2 regions of the Enterococcus sp. DIV1304_2 genome follow, and region 1 is predicted to be linked to the other one. Evidence: riboswitches for the same ligand, from Rfam matches in the RefSeq annotation. Region 1 holds a riboswitch; the other holds the start of a gene.

The links. A riboswitch is a leader RNA that binds a small molecule or an ion and turns the genes downstream of it on or off. The one in region 1 is predicted to bind thiamine pyrophosphate.
Region 2: another riboswitch for thiamine pyrophosphate. It lies ahead of thiD (bifunctional hydroxymethylpyrimidine kinase/phosphomethylpyrimidine kinase); the one in region 1 lies ahead of thiT (energy-coupled thiamine transporter ThiT).

Annotation. Positions count from the first base shown of each region.
Region 1 covers NZ_CP187851.1:2,867,032-2,875,200, forward strand. Annotated here, with positions in the region: gene IGJ14_RS13270 (patatin-like phospholipase family protein) at 1-1,026, opposite strand, end outside; gene IGJ14_RS13275 (hypothetical protein) at 1,259-2,035, shown strand; gene thiT (energy-coupled thiamine transporter ThiT) at 2,090-2,674, opposite strand; TPP riboswitch at 2,758-2,860, opposite strand; gene IGJ14_RS13285 (ribose-phosphate diphosphokinase) at 2,884-3,852, opposite strand; gene glmU (bifunctional UDP-N-acetylglucosamine diphosphorylase/glucosamine-1-phosphate N-acetyltransferase GlmU) at 3,942-5,315, opposite strand; gene purR (pur operon repressor) at 5,471-6,289, opposite strand; gene IGJ14_RS13300 (metal ABC transporter permease) at 6,465-7,286, opposite strand; gene IGJ14_RS13305 (metal ABC transporter ATP-binding protein) at 7,259-7,939, opposite strand; gene IGJ14_RS13310 (metal ABC transporter substrate-binding protein) at 7,959-8,169, opposite strand, start outside.
Region 2 covers NZ_CP187851.1:1,988,757-1,996,925, reverse strand. Annotated here, with positions in the region: gene ppdK (pyruvate, phosphate dikinase) at 1-2,199, opposite strand, end outside; gene IGJ14_RS09145 (CBS domain-containing protein) at 2,368-2,997, shown strand; gene IGJ14_RS09140 (pyruvate, water dikinase regulatory protein) at 3,011-3,823, shown strand; gene thiE (thiamine phosphate synthase) at 3,887-4,528, opposite strand; gene thiM (hydroxyethylthiazole kinase) at 4,518-5,330, opposite strand; gene thiD (bifunctional hydroxymethylpyrimidine kinase/phosphomethylpyrimidine kinase) at 5,327-6,139, opposite strand; TPP riboswitch at 6,217-6,314, opposite strand; gene IGJ14_RS09120 (helix-turn-helix domain-containing protein) at 6,540-8,012, shown strand.

The sequences.
Region 1 (8,169 bases):
TTTTTTTGTCACCCCAGGTCCTTGGACATCGACAATCAAGACTTCGGTTGCACCTTGTTGGATAGCAACATCTACTGGCACGTTATTTCGATAGCCCCCATCAACATATTTTGATCCGTCGATCTGACGATAAGCCATGGCAGGATAAAAAGAAGCAGAGGCGAGGACCCAATCGGTGATTTCTTTTGGTGCTAATGCTTGGATCCTTGTAACTGTTTCTTGAAATTCTGGGATTTTAGTTGCGATTGTATAGAGTTGCGGTTTTTCTGTACATTTGATTTTTTCCGCATCTAGGTACTGCTCTAGTAATGCTTCCAACGGTGCAATCGAGGTTCCTCCTTCGACTACTGCACGACGTGTCATCAAGCTGGCTTCTTGGATATAACGTTGCCTCAAATCTTCTGATAAGGCAACCTCTGGTAAAGCCAATACTTGATTGGTTGACAGTTCCTGCCACAAGTCAATGGCTTGTGTTAGTTGATCCTGAACGACCAAAGCCCCATTTAGCGCACCTACAGAAGTACCAGTAACGAGTGAAATCTCTAGATTTTCTTCTTTCAGTGCTTTCCAAACACCTATTTGATAAGCACCATGCGCCCCTCCTCCACCTAAGACAAGAGCGATATGATAGGATATTTCCTTCTCAAACGATTGCGTTCCCAAATAACCACTTCGGTGGAAAAGGTCGATCATGTTCGGTGAGATTGAATGATCAAAGCGGACGAGTCCGTATTTTTTGAAAAAATAACGAACCGTACTTTCTAGCAATAGGAAAATATCGGACCACTGCCAATATTCTTCTTCAATCAACACGTTGGTATAGATCAATTTTTCATTCGTTATTTCTGCAGTAAAGTAAATGTTCAGTCTTTTCGATACGATCTTCCATGCCTGTTGTTTTTTTGCCTGTTGCCAAAAATGTTGCCGGCTTTCTTGATGTGTAGTAAAAAAACTAAAAAGTTGTTTTGCTTGCTGCACTCGATTCTGCTGATAACGTTCCGACCAATAGACTTTTTGAACTTTCATAGACACCTCGGATTCTCTTTTTCTTTTATTATATCAGTAATCAGAAAAAAAGGGTGGGGGTGAATAGTCATCTGATAGCAGTGTTATATATATATAAATTTTTACTCTATGTTCATCGTTTATTCATAAAAAAAAGTTGCTTTGTAATCGAATTTTAAAATAAAAGAAACAAGCTTTTTTTCAGTAAATGTTGTAAAATGAAAGGGATGAGATACAGGGGAGGAGGAGCATGATGAGTGATTCAGTATATGTACATATCGATACAACTAGTAACGCCGTTTTGACCAAAGGGCTGACGATCAATGATTTTTCAAATAGCATCGTGCATTTTCCTCAAAATCTACTTTTGTTGGACCCTTCCGCATCTGCTGGAGAATATGAATCACACACAGGCTTGAAGGTCATTCGTGGAACTGAGAATATCCAAAGATTTTTCCAAACCGTTCGCAGCCGTAACAATAGTACGGATCTTAAATGGATCGATTTTACGGATTTGACGATGTTAAAAGAATTAAGCCCTTTAGAAATCTCAGAGTTGCTTTATTTTGGTCATATGAAAACACATCTCCATTCACCTTTTTTCTATAAATTACAAAATAACTTTGTTTATTTTGATTTGAGCGATCATCTAGGTAGAACCTATTATCGTTATTTAGATGAATTTTATCGGATTTTTGCCAACAAGTTAAGCACGATCTTGGCGGGAAAAATCAACGAAAAAAAATCATTCTTTCGAAAAGAGATCCCTGTTGAAAAAATCAGTGTAGAGATACTGAAAAAGATGCGTAATTTGATGCAAGAAGGAATCATTTTTTCGTTTGATCAAGCAGGTTTGGTCGATGACAAGTATGAGATCCCGATTTATGTCATTGAAGATTACGTTTGGAAATTAAAAGGAACACGTTACTTGGAAGAAAAACCGGTAGCTGTTCTCGTCTATCATGCCACTCAACAACGTTGGCAACTAGACGGCAACGTTTCTGATTTTGTCTACAACACATTTGTATAATGACAGTCAACTCCACTAAAAAAGCGTAAAGGTCAGCTGCCTTTACGCTTTTTTTTAATTTTTACTTTTACGTACCTGCAACCCTTCGCCTACAAATAAAGAAGGAACGGTCTGTTCAATACCTAATAGGACAACCGTTGTTACAATACCGGTAGCTAACCCACTAGCGCCATTCATGACTAAAGAGAACAACCATGGATTCATCCCCCATAGTGCGAAACTTCCCCAAAAAGCAACCCCAGCGACAAAATGCCAGAAATATCTGGCAGTCACACCAACGAATGTCGCTAAAATGATCGTTGAGGCCATTTTCTTACGATTGCCTTGCAGATAACTCTGTTGCATTCTTTGCGAAAAAATTCCTGCAACGCCAGCAAACGTAAACGCGATCGGATACTCGATCAACACTTGGATGACACTCAAGTAATAGACAGTCCCCATGGGAAAATGAAGGATTCCCCATAGAAAAGCCGATCCCATACCAGCTTTCCAACCCCTTCTCAAGGCAAATAAAGTTAAAGGGATTTGCCCGAGTGAGATTTCAAAACTACTACCTATTTGTAGAGGAATCATCGACAACACTAAAGATAATGCTGCGACGATCGTTCCCTCGATCCAGACACGATGATTCTTATTCATAAAAAAGCTTCCTCCTTTATAATTGGACATCACAAAGGAGGAAGCAAGTTTGTTTTTTTACAAACAGCTTCGTGCTTTCACACTAGCTATTCATTCACAATTCCTACGCTCGCATAACCGAAACAGGTACGAAGGGTTTAGAATATATTCAGTCTCAGCCCAAAATGGACTCCCCTTTGTGATTGTAATTATTTTGTTTTTATTTTCCTTTATCTTTTTGTTTCAAACAAAGGACTAACTGGTTTGTTTTCATGGATACGTTTGATTGCGTCACCCATCAAGCCACCAACGCTTACTTCGTCAATCTTATCAATTTTGCGATCTTCTGGCAAATAGATTGAATCCGTTACAACTAAGCGCTCGATTGCAGAGTCTTCGATTCTTTGTAAAGCAGGTCCTGACAACACAGGATGTGTACATGAAGCATAAACGCTCACTGCCCCAGCTTCTTTCAACGCATTAGCAGCCAATGTGATCGTTCCAGCTGTATCGATCATGTCATCGATCAAGACACACGTTTTGCCTTCTACTTGACCAATGATATTCATCACTTCTGCCACGTTTGCTTTTGGACGGCGTTTATCGATGATTGCAATTGGTGCTTTTAAAAATTCAGCCAATTTACGTGCACGAGTAACACCACCATGGTCAGGTGAAACAACGACAACATCATCGCCTTGAATCCCTTTTTCTAAGAAGTAATTCGCAATCAGTGGTGCGCCCATCAAATGGTCGACCGGAATATCAAAGAAACCTTGGATTTGGACTGCGTGCAAGTCAAGTGTCAACATTCTTGTTGCTCCAGCTTTTTGGATCATATTTGCCACTAATTTTGCAGTGATTGGTTCACGCGCGCGCGCTTTGCGGTCTTGACGTGCGTAGCCGTAATACGGCATTACCACGTTGATCGTTTTGGCACTTGCACGCTTCAATGCATCGATCATGATCAACAGTTCCATCAGGTTATCATTTACCGGACTACTTGTTGATTGAATAACGTATACGTGTGAACCACGGATACTTTCTTCGATATTGACTTGGATCTCACCATCACTAAATTGAGTGACCGATGATTTTCCTAATTCAACCCCAACAGCTGCAGCAATTTTTTCTGCCAATGGACGATTTGAGTTTAATGCAAATATTTTTAATCTTGGATCAAAGTAATGTTTGGACATGAGGACCTCCGCTTTCTTTTTCACAACTCTACTACCTAATAAATACTAGTCATATTTGCCGAATAAATCAAGTGATTTTGCAAAAAGTATCAATTTGAATATGGGAGTTTCTTCGCGTATCCTTCTTTATTGACTTGTCTAGCGCGTGCGATTGCCATCGCATGTTCAGGAACATCGTTAGTGATTGTCGAACCAGCAGCGATACATGTATTCTCTGCCACGTCTACTGGCGCCACAAGATTCGCATTTGACCCAATAAAACTATGGTCACCGACTGTTGTATGATGTTTTGCTTTTCCGTCATAATTGACAAAGACGACACCACACCCCACATTGATTTCTTCACCTAGTGTTGCATCCCCAACATACGTCAAGTGACCAACTTTTGTGTTTTTGCCTATTTTTGCATTTTTCACTTCTACAAAGTTGCCGATATGGACGCCTTCTTCAATTTCTGCTTTTGGACGTAAATGGGCATACGGTCCTACATCTGCTTTACTTTTGACCACACTGTGTTCGATCACTGAGTTTTCGATGACTACTTGGTCACCGATCTTGCTGTCAACAATACGTGAATGTGCACCAATAAAACAATCTTCACCAATTTCTGTTTCTCCTTGGATCTGAACGCCCGCTTCGATCACTGTATCTGAACCAATCACAACATCTGCATCAATATACGTAGTTGCAGGATCAACAAAGCTAACGCCATTGACCATATGTTTTTTGTTGATTCTTTGGCGCATCAACTCGTTTGCTTTTGCTAGTGCCATACGATCATTGACACCCATACACTCATCGAAATCTTCCGTCTGATACGCAGCAACTGGATTTCCAGCATCTTTCAGGATCTCAACGATGTCTGTTAAATAATACTCGCCTTGTGCATTGTCTGTTCCTACTTTATTCAATGCTTCAAATAACGCTTTGTTATCGAAACAGTAAGTTCCTGTATTGATTTCTTGAACTAACGCTTCTTCTGGCGAAGCGTCTTTTTGCTCAACGATTTTTTCAACGATTCCTACATGGTCACGAATGATTCTGCCATAACCTGTCGGATCTTCTGCTTGTGCAGTCAAAATCGTAGCACTTGCATTTTTCCCTTGATGGTATTCAAACAAGTTGTTCAACGTCTCAGTTGTCAATAAAGGGGTGTCACCACTGATGACTAACGTCGTGCCTTCCTTACCTGCTAAAAATGAGGCTGCTTGTAGTACCGCATGACCCGTCCCAAGTTGTTCCGCTTGTAACGCATACTCGCTACGTTCGCCTAGCTGAGCTTTGACTTTCTCTGCACCGTGACCAACGATCGTCACGATTTGATCAGGATTTGTCTCACTTACACGGTTGATGATGTGTTCGACCATCGGTTTCCCAGAAACAGGGTGTAGGACCTTGTATAGTTTTGATTTCATGCGAGTACCTTTACCCGCGGCTAATATGATTGCATAACGTGCATCCAAATGTGTCACTCCTAAATTACGATTTATTATTTTTAGTTTAGCCCAGTCGCTCTTTTTTTTCAACTAAACGTTCATTTTAGCAACCAGGACGCAAAAAAAGAAGAGACATCATCCATCGCCTCTTCTTTTTCCATAGCACCGCTATGTTCGTTGTTTTATTCTTCGAAATAGTTGCCTGGTACTACAGTGATATTTTTCGTTTTTGTATCCACATCTTTGACGTAAAGTAGCGACGTGTAGTCATTGATTGCGCGATGTCCGTTGAATTTTGACTCCGCAAACACAGTGATACCGACAAGCTCAGATTCAAATTCTTCAATCAAGCTCTTCATTCCGTTCACTGTTCCGCCGCCTTTCATAAAGTCATCGACGACAAGCACGCGAGAACCACGTTTCAAACTTCTTTTTGATAGTTCCATTTTTTCGATCCGTTCAGATGAACCTGAAACATAGTTCACACTCACTGTAGAACCTTCTGTAATCTTAGAGTCACGACGAACGATGACAAACGGTGCGTTCAAGTAATAGGAAACGGCTTGAGCGATTGGCACCCCTTTTGTGGCTACAGTCATTACAGCATCGATTTTTTCTCCTAAATATTTTGAGGCAATGATTTTCCCTACTTGACGTAATAGCTCAGGTTCTCCTAATAGATCAGATAAGTAAACATAGCCTCCAGGGAGTAAACGGTCTTGTTCAGACAAGCGCTCAGCTAGCGATTCAACATATTTCTTTGCTTCTTCGTAGGAAATCTCCGGAATGAATAGAACACCTCCGGCTGCACCAGGGATTGTTTCAAGCGTTCCGTAACCTCTTTCTTTAAATGTTTTTTTGATGATCCCCAAATCTTCACTGATCGAAGATTTAGCAGATTCATAACGTTCGGCAAAGCTTGTTAATGAAATCAATTCATGCGGATGATCTAATAAATACTGTGTCATATCGACAAGACGCTCACTGCGACGTACTTTCAAAAATTCCAGCTCCTTTTTCCAACAAATTTTATCGTGTTTCATTATATAAGTTTTTTCGGGAAAATTCGAGCATTTTATCCAAAATTAAGAAAATAGTTCGGTATTTATAAAAAAACAGGTAACTATTTAAGACATTTGTTTGTCTCAAATAACTACCTGTTTAAAAAATAGTGGTCTATTTTTTTCTTCTAATTCCTAATAAAATACGTTTACTCAAGTTGACTAATAAGAATAAAAAGATAAATACTAATGTGATAGTTGCCCCTGGCGGTGTATCCAAGTAGAACGAACTAGTTAACCCAGAAAGCATACCAATAAAACCAACGATGATACTGATCAATATAACAATATTGAAGCTTTTCCCTAAACGCATCCCGATTGCTGCTGGTAAAACCATAATAGCAGAAATCAGCAACGCGCCTGCTATCGGAATCATGACAGCGATTGCTACCCCAGTAATAATATTGAACATCATTGACATCCAACGAACCGGCAGTCCATCGACATGAGCGGTGTCTTCATCAAAGGTCAACACGTACATCGGACGTTTGAATAAGAAAAACAAAAGACCGATCACTGCAAACAAAATACCTAGGAATAGAACTTGTGGCCAAGTGATCGTCACAATTGATCCAAATAAATAAGATTGGATGCTCGTGGCAGAATTACCCCCACTCAAATTCATCAAAACTAATGCAAGCGCAAGTCCTCCTGCCATTAAGATCGCAATGGAAATCTCTGAATACGTACGATACATCGAACGTAGGTATTCTAAAATGATTGCAGCGATAACGACTACCACCATTGTGGTCATCGTTGGATTGAGATTGAGGAAAAATCCTAAGGCTACCCCTGCTAAAGAAACATGAGACAGTGTATCTGCCATCAACGATTGCCGACGTATCACTAAGAATACTCCTAACATCGGTGCGATTCCTGCAATAAAGATCGCAGCAAGAAATGCCCGCCTCATGAATTCATATGAAAGCAACGCCATTGAGAATCCTCCTTTCTCACTAAACGGATTTGTCGATCCGCATATTGTTTGATGTCTTCGTGATCATGAGTGATCATCAATACAGCTTTCCCATGGTCGTGTGCGCTATGGCGCAATAAACGATAAAATTCATTTCGTGATTCTTCATCCATTCCAGTAGTTGGTTCATCAAGTACAAATAAATCTGGATCAGTCGCAAAAATACGTGCTAAACTGATTCGTTGCTTTTGACCACCAGACAGCTCACCAATCCGACGATGACGCATATCCCACATACCAACAGATTCTAACGCACGCTTGACATGCTCATGGTCTTTTTCGCTTAACCGTTTGAACCAACGACCTCTCGGATATCTGCCAGAACGTACTAATTCTAAGACTGTACTAGGAAAACCCGCATTAAAGGAAGAAACTTGTTGTGGAATGTACCCGATACTTAATTTGTCTCCGTCCTGATTTTTTCCTGCAATTTTGATGGTCCCTTTAGAGGGTTTCAATAACCCCAAAGAAGCTTTGATCAATGTAGATTTTGCCGCCCCGTTTTCACCAGTCAAAATCACAAATTCACCGGCATCTACATGATAAGAAACACCTTCTAACACAGGTTCTTCATCATAATAGAAAGTGAGATCAGCTATTTCGATATAACGCACATAGAGGACTCCCTTCGTTTTACTTTATGCTCTCTTTTAATGCCTCTAGGTTTTTCTCCATGGTAGAAATGTAAGTTTCACCCGCTTCGATTTGTTCATTCGTCAAACTCTCAAGGGGGTTGAGTACTTCCAGTTTTACGCCTGTTTCTTTTGATAATGTTTCAGCTACTTTAGATGACGCATTTTCTTCAAAATAGATGACTTCGATTTTATTTTGATCGACAAAATCT
Region 2 (8,169 bases), 880 kb from region 1:
AGGAAATGGTATGATGTTTTGTGCGTTGAAAGTTGCTTCAATCGTTTCGATCAATAAAGCTTTAAGGTGCATTAGTTCTTCTTTTTCAGCAATCAATGGGATCATGATTTCTGGAACAACTGGTATTCCTTCTTGTGTTAGCCGAATCGCACTTTGAATGATTGCTTTGACTTGCATCTGATAGATTTCTGGTGTAGTGATCCCTAAGCGACAACCACGATGACCTAACATCGGATTGGTTTCTTTCAAGTACTCGATCTTTGCTGTCAGCTCATTGACTGATCGGTTCAGTTTGTCTGCTAAATTCGCAATGTCTGGTGCCTCATGGGGAAGAAACTCGTGCATCGGTGGGTCAAGTAGGCGAATGACCATAGGTTTATCTTGGATCGTTTGGAACATCTGATAAAAATCATTTTCTTGAAATGCGAGCAATTTTGTCAGAGCTGTTTCCATTTCTCGGTGATCTTCTGCTAAAATCAAGCGACGCATTTCTAAAATACGATCTTCTCCGAAAAACATATGCTCGGTCCTAGCTAATCCGATACCTGTAGCCCCAAAATCAAGAGCAGTGGTTAAATCAGTCAACGTTTCAGCATTGGCGCGCACTTCTAAGTCCGCATGTTCATCAGCCCAAGATAAAAATAAAGTAAGGTCTTGATTATTTTCAGCGACAACTGTAGGAAGTTCCCCTAAGTAAATCTCGCCTGTATTGCCATTAACGGAGAGAATATCGCCTTCTTTTAGCCGAATGTCATTTGTGGTTACAGTTTTTGCTTCTTCGTCGATCGTCAAGGTTTCCGTACCAGTCACGCAACAAGTGCCCATCCCACGAGCGACGACAGCGGCATGAGAAGTCATCCCGCCACGACTAGTGACGATGGCTTCACTAACGATCATTCCTTCGATATCTTCTGGAGAGGTTTCTTGGCGAACCAAGATGACTTTCTTTCCTTGTCCGTATCGTTCTTTTGCTTTTTCGGCTGTAAAGACGATCTCACCTGTAGCAGCACCGGGACTTGCAGGTAAGCCTTGAGCAAATGGTGTTGCTTGATCGAGAGCTTCAGGTTTGAAAATCGGATGGATCAACTGGTCGATCATTTCTGCTTCTACTCGCAGCAAAGCCTCTTCTTTTGAAAGAACGTTCTCGTCTACTAAGTCAGTCGCAATCTTTAAAGCAGCTTTAGCTGTGCGCTTGCCATTTCTTGTTTGTAAAATAAATAGCTTCCCCTGTTCAACGGTAAATTCGATATCTTGCATATCTTTGTAATGGAGTTCTAGCATTTGTGCGTAGTGCAAGAAATCTTGGTAGACATTAGGTAATCGCTCACTAAGCTCTTGGATCGGTTGAGGCGTGCGAATGCCAGCGACAACGTCTTCTCCTTGTGCATCCAGCAAAAATTCACCAAAAAGCTGATTCTCACCTGTAGCGGGATTTCGGGTAAAGACGACCCCTGTACCGCTTTCATTTCCGCTATTTCCAAAAACCATTTCTTGGACATTGACAGCCGTGCCTAAATGATGAGAGATACCATGTAACTCTCGATAAACGTTTGCTCGTGGATTGTTCCAAGAGTGGAAGACCGCTTGGATTGCTTCTTTCAACTGATCCATAGGATGTTGAGGGAAAACTTTATTATGTTTGGCAAACAATTCTTTATAATTTTTGATCAAAGCGGATTGTTGCTCTTCGTTGAAATCAGTAACCGTTTGATTGTTTTCTTTTTCTGCTTCTATGAGTAAACGATTGAAGTTCTCTTTGTGGATACCATAAACGACATCGCCAAACATTTGCAATAAACGACGGTAGCAATCGTAAGCAAAAGCTAAACTAGTTTGCTCAGCTAAAGCATGGACACGTGAATCATTTAGACCTAGATTGAGAATCGTATCCATCATACCAGGCATAGAAAAAACAGCACCACTCCTTACAGAAACTAGCAATAAATCATCATCATTCGTAAATGACTTGTTTGTTTTTACCTCTAGCCGTTCGATCGCTGTTTGAATCTCTGTTATCAATTGTTGATCAAAGAAAGCAGCGTCTTTAAGATAGCGCATACAACTTTCTGTAGTCAGGGTAAAGCCAGAAGGAACAGGCAAACCTAAATGAGTCATCTCCGCTAAATTTGCACCTTTTCCACCTAATAATGCTTTATCTTTGCTTCTGCCTTCGTTAAAGTCATAGATCCATTTTACCATGTGATAAGCCTCCATTGATTTAATGTGAGTCATGTTTAACATAAATACATCTTAATATGACTCATATATATCTGTCAATCAGAAAAATTAAACACAAATTTATTGTGAAATCGGTTTATATATGTGTATAATAAGTAATGAGAACGAAGGAGGGAGGAAATAGTATAGATGAAACTGAGCGAACGACAAAAAAAAGTCATCGAGATCGTCAAAGAGACGCAACCTGTCAGTGGAGAAAAAATCTCTGAACTCTTAGACGTCTCCAGAGCGACATTACGATCAGATCTATCCTTCTTGACAATGGCAGGCATACTTGAAGCAACGCCTAAAATTGGCTATACCTATACAGGATCAGATTTAGAAACGCTTTTTTTCTTTAAAACATTCACAGTAAAAGTGGGTGAGATCATGGTTCCACCGTTGTTGATCGATTTGAATACCTCGATCCGTGATGCAATCACGACGTTATTTGTATATGACGTTGGGTCGATTTATGTGATTGATGGAGATAAACAATTGGTGGGCGTGTTATCTCGAAAAGATTTGTTGAGAGCTTCCTTAAATACCGAAATCGATCATACGCCGGTCGCTCTTTGTATGACTCGAAGTCCACATATCAAAACTTGTACAAAAAAAATGGATATATTAGAAGTAGCGACGATCCTTCAAGATTTTGAAGTTGACTCTCTACCAGTGGTGGATGCAGCAAATGAGCGAAACGTAATCGGTAAGATCACTAAATCAAAAGTATTGAATTTTATCACTCAGCAAGCGAGAAATGCTGAACGAAATCGATAGGGGGAGTTTATCCATGCAAAATGAAGTCATTGTTTATTCTATCTCAGATTCACTAGGTGAAACGTCTCAAAAATTATTATCCGCTGTGATGGTCCAATATCCTAACTTAGTGTTCAATAATAACTATAAATTTCCTTTTGTGAATCAGAAGGATGAGCTGTTGTCGATTTTAGCAGATGCTTTACGTGATAAAGCAATTGTGATTAGTACCCTCGTGAATCATGAACTGTCGGAAGTGGCAAAATCTTTTAGTCGGAAAACTGGATTACTCTATATTGACTTGATGCACCCTCTTTTTGAGATCATTCATGCGAAAACTGGGATGCAGCCGATTGAAGAACCAGGGGCCGTCCACAAATTGGATACAGAATATTTCAATCGGATCTCTGCTATCGAGTTTGCTGTAAAATATGATGATGGAAAAGATCCAAAAGGTTTTTTAGATTCAGATGTCGTGCTTCTTGGCGTTTCCCGAACATCAAAAACACCTCTAAGTATGTATCTGGCAAATAAAGGCTACAAAGTGTCGAATCTGCCACTGATCCCTGAAGTACCATTACCCAAAGTATTAGAAGCAGTAGACAAGAATAAAATCGTTGGTTTGATCTGTCATCCAGAGAATTTAGTGAGAATCCGGAGCAATCGCTTAGATTCTTTAGGCTTGCATCAGTCGTCAAGCTACAACAATTTAGAAACGATCCACAAAGAATTGGCATACTCCCAAGAGATTTTTGATCGCTATGGAAATGTTGTCATTGATGTATCAGATAAATCGATTGAAGAAACTGCTTTTATCGTTGAACATCATTTGAAAAGCTTGAAGTGAGGTATGAAATGAAACGCGCCCCATGTAAAGATCATTTGACTTTACATGGGTCGCTTTTTTGATTTACTGTTTTTTGATAATCGTATTGATTTGTGCAGCAAGTTCTTTAGTCGCTTTTTTGATTTCTTCTTTTGCTAGGATCGCTGAAACCACAGCAAAGCCTTGGACGGGGAAGGTTTTGAATTCTGCAATCGTGTGTTCGTTGAGACCACCGATCAAAACAACAGGGATCGAAACGTGTTGAAGAATCTTCTTGAGTTCATTTTTTGATACGATTATGGCATCTGTTTTAGTAGCGGTTGGAAACATCGTCCCTACACCTAAATAATCTGCCCCAGCTTGTTCAGCGGAAATTGCTTGTTCGAGTGTTTGGACGGAAGCGCCGATGATTTTTTCAGGGCCAATCATTTTTCTCACCACAGCCACAGGTAGATCTGTTTGACCGACATGAACACCGTCTGCGTCACAAGCTAACGCAATGTCTACTCGATCGTTGATGATCAATGGAACATTGTATGGTTTAGCTAATCGTTTCAATGCGATCGCTTCCTCATAAAAATCTCGTGAATTGGCTTTTTTTTCTCTCAACTGTAAGACGGTGATACCTCCTTCAAGAGCTTGTTGCACTGCTTCTTGGAGGGGCTTTTTTTTCAGCAGTGACTGGTCTGTCACTAGGTATAAGGAATAGTTGATGTCATTTTTCAAAGTAGTTTCCTCGCAGTAGTAATGTTTCCCGATCAATACGGCTGATTTCATCAATCAATGCGATCCGAAAACTTCCCGTACCAGCCGTTTGTTCCAACGCAAGCTCGCCAGCAATCCCCATGGTAAGAACAGCTGTAGTTGTTGCATGGAAAAGATGTTCAGGAGAACCCCCACAAAAGCTAGCAATCAATGAAGTGAGCATACAGCCAGTGCCAGTGATCCGACTCATTTCAGGACAACCATTGTGCACTAAGATTTTACGCCGCCCATCAGAAATTACATCTGTCGCACCGGTGATCACTACGATACATTTGTGAACGGTTGCTAATTGATCAGCAATCCGTTGGGCTTCTTCAATGGAGCTTGCATCATCTGCCGAGGCATCGACACCTTTCGTCGTGCTTGCGATTCCCACTAAAAAGCGGATTTCTGAAATATTGCCACGAATCACTGCACATTTCAAGTTTTCTATGATCGTTTTCGCTGTTTGATTACGAAACTGTGAAGCCCCTGCACCGACTGGATCAAAAATGATCGGGATACCTTTTTCATTGGCTGTTTGCCCAGCTGAAAGCATCGAAGCTACGGTACGTTCATTCAAAGTACCCATGTTTAGTACCAATGCCTGTGACATTGCTGTGATTTCCGCTACCTCTAACGCATCATCAGCCATGATCGGTGAACCACCGATCGCAAGTGTGACATTCGCACAATCATTGACCGTTACATAGTTCGTGATATGGTGGACCAAAGGCTTTTTCATACGGACCGTTTCTACAGCTGTTTTTAAAAATGTATTCATTGACTTTGTTCCTCCTTAAGACCATTGCGATAGAGTGAATAGAAATGATTGGTTGGGCCATGACCTTCGCCTAATTCTAGTGAATGTGCGATTGCAGTAGTGATATATTTTTTAGCCTTGGAAATTGCTTGGTCTAATGGTACGCCCAAAGCGAGTTGTGAGGCAATCGCTGAAGAGAAGGTACAACCAGTGCCATGGGTGTTTTTTGTGACGATTCGTTCAGACGTATAGGAGTAAATATTTTTCCCATCATACAATATATCAGTGGCTTCACCTGTGCGATGGCCTCCTTTGATCAAAACTGCAGCGTGAGATGTTTCATAAATGGCTTTTGCTGCTCGTTCCATTTCTTCCAGGGAAGTAATCGAGCGATCTGCGATTTTTTCTGCTTCTGGAATATTGGGGGTGATCAAAGTAGCTAATGGTAAGACGTTTTTGATCAATGTGTCGATTGCTTGTGGCTCCATCAAGGCATCGCCATTTTTTGCATACATCACAGGATCTAGTACAATATTTTTAGGTTGCCATTCTTGTAGGCTGTTTGCAACAGCTAACATGGTATCTGTGCAAGACAACATACCGATTTTGACTGCATCTGGATAGATATCCTCGAAGACGGCTGTCATTTGTTCATTGATTATTGTTGGTGCGATATCTTGGTATGAGATCACACGAGCGGTATTTTCAGCGACTACTGAGGTGATCACAGACATCCCATAAACACCATGAGCGGCAAATGTTTTTAAATCGGCTTGGATACCGGCGCCACCGCTACAGTCTGAGCCAGCAATACTTAGTACTTTTTTCATCAAATTCCTCCTTAAAATAGAAAAAAAGACATTCTTCCAGTATAGAAGAATGCCTTGATTGTTTCGATTTCGCATCAACAAAAAGGACATTTGCTCCCTACGCTGGTATCAACCAACAGGTTCAAAGGGTCAGGTTTTACCTTCTCAACGCGATAACGTCCCCCTGCAAACAAAATCATATTTAGTTACGAACCAATGATATCTAAAAAAAGCAGAAGATTCAAGTTTTTGAGTATCTAGCAAGAATGCCTTGATGTGTAGTGAATGACAAGTGAGCTTATTTGTGATTACTGTCAAATTATTTCCAAATTCCAGAAATTTTATAAGTATATTTCCTTTTACACACATGATAAAATGCAGAATGATGCATTTCCAAACGAAACATTCAGAGGTGAATACTATGGAAACATTCTTAACAAAATTATCACAGAAAAAAGTGGTGTTATTAGATTATTTATTGGAAAAAGATAACTGGTGCTCCATGGAAGAACTGAAACAGCTATTACAGGTAACTGATAAAACAGTTCTCCATTATATCGAAGAATTAACGACTTTATTGGCTGAATATGGAGAAAATATCTTTCTTGAAAATGAGAATAACAAACAATTTTGGGTACATAAAAAGAACGATTTCCCAATCTATACGATTTATCTATATTTTTACAAATCTTCTTATAACTACCAATTGATCGATTTTATGTATCGTCATCCTGAAGAGACTTTGGAAACCTTTGCGAACGCTCAATTCACTAGTATTTCTACGGTTTTTCGCTATGCTAAATTATTGGTTCCCTACTTTAAACGCTACCGCTTGAAATTCCAACCCTTTAAGTTGGAGTTGAATGCAGAAGAAAGAAACATTCGTAGTTTCTTTTATTATTTTTATTGGCATTCCACGAAAGAGAGTGAACGGGCTTGGCCATTCCAAACAGCGCTATCGACAATAGAAACTTACATTGATTCATTCGAAGCAATCTATCAAATTTCATTAAGTCCATTACAAAGACGAACTCTTTCATATTGGCTGACCATCAATTTAGAGCGGAGTAAAACGAGAAAAATCAAAATCGATCCTTCTTACCAAGTAGTCGTTGATGAGGATGCTCATTTCAGCTATTTAAATCAGTGGGTAGAACAAGTGAAGCTGGGACTGTCATTAGATGAACGATACTTTCTTTATCAGATCATTTATTCGTTTGGGATCATTGATGGTCATAAAAAATATGAAAATAGCCATGCGGCCGCCCATAGAAAATTTTGTACGACTTCCTTTCGAGCCGTGCAAAATTTAGCGGATGCGTTGAATCAAACCTTTCAATTTAAACTAGATTTAGAAGATCCGGAATTGATTTTCAATTTTGTTGCTTTTCATGAAAGGAGTTCTTTATTTTATGGGAATACGGATCTGTTTTTCAATCGTTCATATATTAAGGAAATACAAGAAGAGAATTTGCGAGAATCAGTCATAATGGAAGATTTATCTAAAATCTTGAAAGAAACATCGGATAGTGACGTAAATGATCTTTTGGAAAATTGGGAACAATTATTTTTGTCCTATTATTTTGTCTTGGATTATTATGATTTATTTTTGAACAATTTGGCGCCAATCAAAATCCTGATCCAAGATGATCTGCATCATACTCATCGTTTGTGGTTGATGAATAAGATACAAGTGTATTATGGTAATGCTTATGTTTTGGCTTTTTATGATTATCAAACTGAATTATCAGAAGTTGATTTAGTAATTTCTAATTATTATTTAAAGACGAAAAATACACCTTTACTATTGATGAAAAATATTCCTTCCGATAGAAATTGGCGACAATTGGGTGAAATTCTTTTCAGAATTGCGTATAAAAAAGCTGGTTTGTAAGTAATCAAACTAGCTTTTTTAGTGTGTTATAGAATAATCATGTTCCGATACTTTTATTTTTTTTCTAAAATCAGACGTTTTTTTAAACTAGAAAAATCATGGAGCTCATGACAAAATAATCAATAGCTCGATTAGAATAATTATTTTTTAGGAGGAG